One region of the Paenibacillus sp. sptzw28 genome, then DNA from elsewhere that is predicted to be linked to it. Evidence: riboswitches for the same ligand, from Rfam matches in the RefSeq annotation. Region 1 holds a riboswitch; the other holds the start of a gene.
The links. A riboswitch is a leader RNA that binds a small molecule or an ion and turns the genes downstream of it on or off. The one in region 1 is predicted to bind cyclic di-GMP.
Positions count from the first base shown of each region.

Region 2: it holds a riboswitch for cyclic di-GMP, as region 1 does, so the genes downstream of both, KZ483_RS28855 (F-box protein) here and KZ483_RS02075 (cadherin-like beta sandwich domain-containing protein) in region 1, are expected to answer to the same signal.

Region 1 is NZ_CP080545.1:443,209-446,980, forward strand. Features, by position in the region: gene KZ483_RS02065 (hypothetical protein) at 1-375, shown strand, start outside; gene KZ483_RS02070 (hypothetical protein) at 384-578, shown strand; cyclic di-GMP riboswitch class I at 1,099-1,193, shown strand; gene KZ483_RS02075 (cadherin-like beta sandwich domain-containing protein) at 1,534-3,772, shown strand, end outside.
Region 2 is NZ_CP080545.1:6,080,019-6,083,790, reverse strand. Features, by position in the region: gene KZ483_RS28200 (response regulator) at 1-1,054, shown strand, start outside; gene KZ483_RS28195 (HD-GYP domain-containing protein) at 1,294-1,824, shown strand; cyclic di-GMP riboswitch class I at 2,212-2,305, shown strand; gene KZ483_RS28855 (F-box protein) at 2,407-2,535, shown strand; gene KZ483_RS28190 (cadherin-like beta sandwich domain-containing protein) at 2,631-3,772, shown strand, end outside.

The sequences.
Region 1 (3,772 bases):
TATGTCCGCAAGATGTGGCTTGGCTGGAAATGGGCATACGGCGGCGGATACGGGACAAGCGGCGGTTTAGATAAGGCGGCGCTTACTTGGATGGGCTTGCCATATAAGGGAATCGGAGAGCCTTTTCCCCTCGTTTTCGGAGAGATCCTGGATACTTCCGTCAAGAAGGTAATCGTTATCACGAGTGGTCAAACTCCCGGTAAATACGCGGCTAAAGTTGCCGATACTGACACGGGCGGTGCAATCTGGTTCGCAACTCTACCCTTATCAGCGGAAGCTTCGTACGAAATCGAGGCGCTTAATGGGAAGGGAGAGATTGTAGCTCGCAAAACCATCGATGATCTGCGGGATTTCGGGATTCAAGAAGGCTTATGAAGGGCTCAATGGTGACAGGCCGCTGCCATGAATTTTCCATCCATCCCATCCGGCTGGCGGAGGGCAAGGCCGCAATCGTTTATAACGGAGAATGGATTGTTGGCGAATTGGTAACGAAATACCGCATGAAGCCGGAAGATATAGGCGCTTTCGTGATTCCGCTCGGAGACCGGGACGTGATGGCGGTCGGTTTGTATACGTAGGACTGGGGCGATAAAACGCCGGAGCAAGTAAACGAATCCTGGCAAGCGAGTTACGCCGAGTATATGAAAAGAAAACATCAGCCGGGTTTCTGATCAGCAATAAACAAAAAATGTGAATCAAACTATCGAATCCCGGCCATAGCCGTCTTTTTGGGTGCCCTGCTCGCGAAGCGCGCTTTTTTTTCGTGATCCGGTCTTTTTCCTAAACCGAACTTCCAAAAAATCCATCCCGACATGTCTAAAAAAGCCATCCCCAAAAAAAGAGGAACATGATAAAACTTAATATACACGGGTTGAGTTAAATATTGGAACAAATTGAAAAGGTCAATACCCTTTATCCTTCAACGATATTGATGATTCCGTCCGCTGTCCTCCAGAAGCGGGGGCCGCTAATCAAGATGCAGTGGAACTTGATGAAGCTGCACCCGGTGTTGGGCGGAACGATGGGACGGTACGGATATCCGGAAGGACTGTCAGGCGAGGAAATCCCTTATCTTGCCTGCTCACAATTGCAAACATCGTACGATAAAGGCAAACCCACTGAAAAGTGGCGACGCAAAGCTACAGGGGCTTAATTGGATCAAATGCATCCAATGATGCCAGCCAGCTACCGAATACGGAGGAAACCTCCGTCTAATCAGGCATCTCTGGACGGGGGTTTCTTTTTTTTCTTGAAAGGGGTGATTTGAGTGAAGAAACGCGAAGGTTGGCCCGCACACGTTTAAACCCAAATCACGACATGAAAAGCTCTGCCTTTCCAGCAGCGGAGGTGCAAATCGATCAGCCAAGCAGGTCGTGGATGATAAGGAGGCGATTATAACAAACAAAGGAACAGGCGAACAAGCTTGTCGCTAAATGGCCGGGACGACCGTCTCATCGAAGATTGCCTGCGGTGCGAGCATACCCGTTCTCCGCGACAACAGAAATCTCAGAACTATATTACGGAGGGATGAAATTGCAGATTTTCAAACGAAAACGAAATCATATATTGAAACGCGTCGTTTCCGCAGCGCTCAGCGGACTGATGGTATTGTCGGCGTTTAGCTCTTTGCTGATGTCCCCCGATAACGTATCTGCAGCCGCGACGCCTGTGACGAGTGTGTTGCAGGCCGGTCTTAACGGGTATACGAACATGAAGAGCGCATACGCCGTTCAGAATGATCCAACTACTAATTACAACGACTATATAAACATCGGCAACTATCAAGGAGGGACAAGCCAGCAAAGATTTTCTTTCCTCCAGTTCAATCTTTCTTCCATACCGCAAAACGCAACAATTACCAGCGCTAAGTTGGAATTGTATATATTTTCGTCTCCCCCAGGAGGGAATTTTAATGCCCCGATAGCGATCCATAAGGTAACGAAGGATTGGCAGGAGAATACGCTTACCTGGAACAACGCGGTAGCCACTCCAATCTATGATTCAGCGCCGTTCTCGACGCAAATGACCAGCAGCTACGCGCTTAATTCATGGTCGCAATTCGACTTGACCGGCATGGCGCAGCAGTGGGTCAGCGGAAGTGCGGTGAATTACGGGATCATGATGCGGAGGGATACGTCCTCCGATACGACGGAATGGAACAAAGGATTTTACCACGAAGATTATGATACGCAGTCCCTTCGCCCCAAGCTGACGGTCACCTACACCGTACCGGCGACGGGCTTGACCGTCACCCCGTCACAATTGACCCTGATACAAGGGGGAAGCGGTACCCAACTGAAGGCTGACTTTACCCCGGATAATGCCACCGACCAGAATGTGACGTGGACGTCCAGCGATTCTTCGGTCGCGGCGGTGGACGCGAATGGATACGTGACGCCGGGCGCCAACCTCGGGAATGCCACGATCACAGCGACGACGGCGGACGGGTTAACGGCGACAAGCACGGTAACCGTCAGAGCCCCCGCTGCGAGCGACAAGCCGGTCACGACGACGCAGGTCGTGCTGCAGCAAGGGCTGAACGGGTATGTCGGTACAGACGATACCAGTGTCCACGAATATACGTCGTATCCTGATACGAACTGGGGCGCTTCCAACTTGACATATGTTGGACGAGTTCAAGCTTATGTGAATGACAGAAAGAGGGCGTTGCACAAATTCGACGTGTCGTCGATCCCCTCCAATGCCATTATTACAAGCGCGACGCTGGAGCTTTATCTCGTTGAAGGAGTCAACAATACCGTCTCCATGGGCGCGCGGGAGATTCTCGAGCCTTGGGTGGAAGGGAACAAGAGCGGGACTGCTGCATCGGCTGGCGAAACAACATGGAACAACCAGCCCTTATACGACGCCGCGACGGTCGACATCCAATCGGTCAGCTACACGCCTAACACCTGGAAAACCTTTACGTTGACCGGTACGGTGCGGCAGTGGGTCGAAGGCGGCAAGCCGAACTACGGCGTGGAAATTGTCGATCAAGACGAAGCTACGAATGTAGCGAACTATAAAGGATTCGCTTCCTCTGAATATTCCGACTCCACGAAGCGACCGATTCTGCGGATCAATTACTATATCCCCGCGACAGGCGTCGACGTGACGCCGTCGGCCCTTTCGCTGGTACAGGGCGGAAGCACGGGACAGCTAAGCGCGGCAGTGCTGCCGAGCACGGCAAGCAACAAGAATGTGCGCTGGGTATCGGATACGCCTGCGGTGGCGACAGTAGACCAGAACGGCGTCGTCACGCCGGTCGGTCCGGGAACGGCGATCATTACCGCTACGACGGACGACGGACACTATACGGATACGAGCACGGTTACCGTGTCGGAGCAGGATGTGAATTTAAGCAATTTGACGCTGTCGCAAGGCGCACTGACGCCGGCGTTCGACAGTGGGACGACGGACTATTCGGCGACGGTGGCCCATAGCGTGACGAGCATGCAGCTTACCCCGACGACCTCCGACCCGAACGCGACGGTGATGGTCAACGGACAGAGCGTGGCGAGCGGCAGCGCCTCCTCGCCGGTTTCCCTCAATGTGGGGGCCAATACCATTAAGGTGGTCGTAACATCGGCGGCGGGGACGATGCGCAAGACGTACTCCGTCATTGTGTACCGGCAGGCGAGCACCGATGCGGATTTAAGCAATTTGGCGCTGTCGCAAGGTACGCTGAGCCCGGCGTTCAGCAGCGGGGTGACAGGCTATTCGGCCACCGTGGCCAATAGCATCACCAGCGTGGACGTGACGCCGACGGCGG
Region 2 (3,772 bases), 460 kb from region 1:
CGCAGGGCCGTTTCCTACTTTTTCGTTCGAAGACGATATTCCCGGAAAAGTATACTGGGAACAAAACGATTTGCAGCCGATTTTGCGTGAGACTATGAGGGGGAACGGCGATTTTGCCGTTATCAATGGGAAAACCGTTTCGGAGCGAATCGTTATACTGTCTTTTTTTCAAAACAGACAGACGGGAAGCGAAGAGGAATGGTTGGCTGCCATTACGGCTCGTTTGGGAACTCAGCTGCATGTATCCGTCGTCTCCAGCGGATATTATTCCAACCTGGAAGATACGGCGTCGATTTCGCAAACTGCCCGTTCCATGCTGTATAAACATATTTTATTCGGCGCTCCAGTCCGTTTATTTATAAAGGATGCCCAGCCGCCGGTCTTCGAAGTGGAATCCGATCCGTCTATGGAACGGAAGCTCGCAGCGGCTTTGGAGCGGGAAAACATCAATCTGTTCAAGGCAGAGATTCAATTACTGCTTGCAAAATGGAAGCAAAGACCTCTGAGGCAGAACATTCTGGAAAGAAAGCTGCAGCGAATTTTAACGCTCCTATCCCAGCATACGGGGAAAGCTGCTTATTACACCGGCGAAATGCTCGAAATCGATGTGAACCAGATGGTCCTGCAATCAAAGGATTACCAAGCAATTTTCAATTATACGTGCACAATTATTGACTTCCTCTCCTTTTATAACAAGAACGATAAAGGCGAGAGGGAGAACGATAAATTGGCGGAAAAAATCGAACAGTTTCTGCTGGAACATTACACAGAGCAAATTAATCATCAAACGCTGTCTGAGAGATTCGGTCTTGTGCCTTCTTACCTGAGTAAAGTTTTCATCAAATACAAAGGGCTCTCGCCCGCCAAATATATCGTGAGGCTCCGAATCGAGACGGCCAAGAAACTATTGGTGGAACATCCGGGTTGGCTCGCCAAAGATATTGCAGAACTCGTCGGGTATCCTGACCCAAACTATTTCAGCCGGATTTTCAAACGTGAAACAGGAATGTATCCATCCCAGTATCGGGAACAAAAAGGAGAAATCATGGTCTGATGGATATGTAACGCCGGAGCAAATAATCCCATCCTGGCAAATCGTGTACGCCGAGTATATGACCCGGAAGCATCAGCCGGGGTTTTGATTGGTGGCAGACAAAAAATCCATCCCACTAGTTTTAAAAAATCCATCCAAAAAACGGATTGAGCATGGTACAAATTAATGAATGGAACAATTGATAAGTCAGGTTCCTCTTTATATTCAATGCGGTTTCTTACGAGAAAGGGGAAGGACGAATGATCAGTGAAACCGGCACTGCTATTCGAACCTTAAGCAGCAAAGCTCAATCGTTAACCGTGGACAAATGGATGGGATTCTTGCAAAGAAAATGCCCGGACACCTTTCGACATTCGGAAAGAGTCGCCCTTTTAGCCGGGAATGCGGCTGCATCTTTCGGACTTGACTCCCGAGACACGACTGCTCTGATACGCGGTTGTTTCCTGCATGATGTGGGCAAAACCATGATTCCGGGCGAAGTGCTCCGCAATAGGAAACCGCTTAACCCAATGCGGTTAAACTTAATGCGGCTGCATCCGCAATTGGGTGCCGAACTGCTTGAAAATCTCTCGATACAGGACCCCGAAGTTATCGCGGTCGTTCGTTACCATCATGAGAGATGGGACGGTAAAGGGTATCCGGAAGGCTTGTCCGGCGAAGAAATCCCCTATCTTGCCCGCATATGCGCCGTTATCGAGGCCTATGACAGTATGATTTCCAAGCGGCCCTACCGTCATGACGGAGGAAGAGGCGAGGTTCGAGCTTGTTAAAAATTGCGGAACGCAATTTGACAGCAGCGTGGTGCGCTGTTTTCTCATTTCGTTACAGAAATGAACAAGTCCGTTCTCGTCCTGCAACTCTATTTAGGGACGAGTCAAGGCACTAAAGCCTCTCGTCGGATTACTGTTCGACAGGCCGGCCCAGTTGCCGCGTTAATGATAGACCCGGTCCACACTGAATGTGACCGGTTTTTTTCTGTCCGGAAAAGTCCGATTGAAACGTTTCGCTCAACTGAAAATCCAAAAAATCCATCTCATGATTTTAAAAAAAGCCATCCAAAAAAAAAGAAGATCATGGTAAAACGTATATACACGGTTCAAGTTAACTAATTCGTATTCGACAGTCAACCAACGCAGTAAACGACAATTAAATACTTCGTACGACAACGGCAAAGCCACTGAAAGGTGGTGACGCAAAGCTATAGGGGCTTAAGTGGATCGAATGCATCCAACATGCCAGCCAGTTACCGAATACGGCGGAAACCCCCGTCTATTTAGCAACAGTAGACGGGGGTTTCTGTTATTTGAAAGGGGTGATGCAGCTGAAAGATAAGGTTACCAGCACACTTATTTATGCCGCTTCACGTCAACGCCGGAGTTATTTATCCGCTAACGGATGGACGGGATATGCTGATTATCGGCCAAGCGATCCGGAGATATGAAGGAGGCATTATTACGATAACGGAATGCGGGCAGGCATAGCCGTGATACGGGGATTTGAAAATCTTCTCCTCGAATCATAACGCCTGTCTGTTTCCGGCTTGGGGATAACAAAAAAATTACGGAGGGTTTCCATCATGCAATTTACTCAACGAAAACGAATCGGGTTATTCAGACGCATCGTTTCCGCAACACTCAGCGGACTCATGGTATTTTCAGCGGTTGCATCCTTACTTTTGTCCCCCACCTCCGCAGCTGCGGCGGCAACGCCTGTGACGAGGGTGTTGCAGTACTGGACTAACGGGTATACCGCTATGAAGGATGCGCTCGTCGCGCAAGAACAGGGAACAACGAACTTTGGCAATTCAGCAGCGCTTATCATTGGTAATTTGGCGACCGGGCAGAGATATACGTTTCTCCAATTCGATCTTGCGTCCATCCCGCAGAACGCCGAGATTACGAGCGCGAAGCTGGAGCTGTACTTAAATGATGCCAGGGTGAGCAGCAACATAGGAACCACCAATGTGCCAATCGCTATCCATCAAGTGACAAAGGATTGGCAGGAGAATACGCTTACCTGGAACAACGCGGTAAGCACCCCAATCTATAACACGACGCCAATTTCAAGCCAGATGACGACAAGCGTTGCGAACGGTTCCTGGAATGCATTCGATGTGCTGGGTCTGACGCAGCAGTGGGTGTCTGGAACGGCAGCGAACTACGGAATCATGCTTAAGAGAGATAATTCCACGGATGCGTCAGATTTCAACAAGGGATTCGATTCCAGCGAAGGAACCACCCGTCCCAAATTAACGATCACATATAGCGTACCGGCTACGGACTTCACCGTTGCGCCTGCGGAGCTTACCCTAATCCAGGGAGGAAGCGGCACCAGGCTGAAAGCCGACTTTACACCGGATAATGCCACGGATCAGAGTGTGACGTGGACGTCCAGCGATTCTTCGGTCGCGGCGGTGGACGCGAATGGATACGTGACGCCGGGCGCCAACCTCGGGAATGCCACGATCACAGCGACGACGGCGGACGGGTTAACGGCGACAAGCACGGTAACCGTCAGAGCCCCCGCTGCGAGCGACAAGCCGGTCACTACGACGCAGGTCGTGCTGCAGCAAGGGCTGAACGGGTATGTCGGTACAGACGATACCAGTGTCCACGAATATAATACCTATCCTGATACCAACTGGGGCGCTTACGACCGGACATATGTTGGCCGTGTTGCGGCTTATGTGAATGACAGAAAGAGGGCGTTGCACAAATT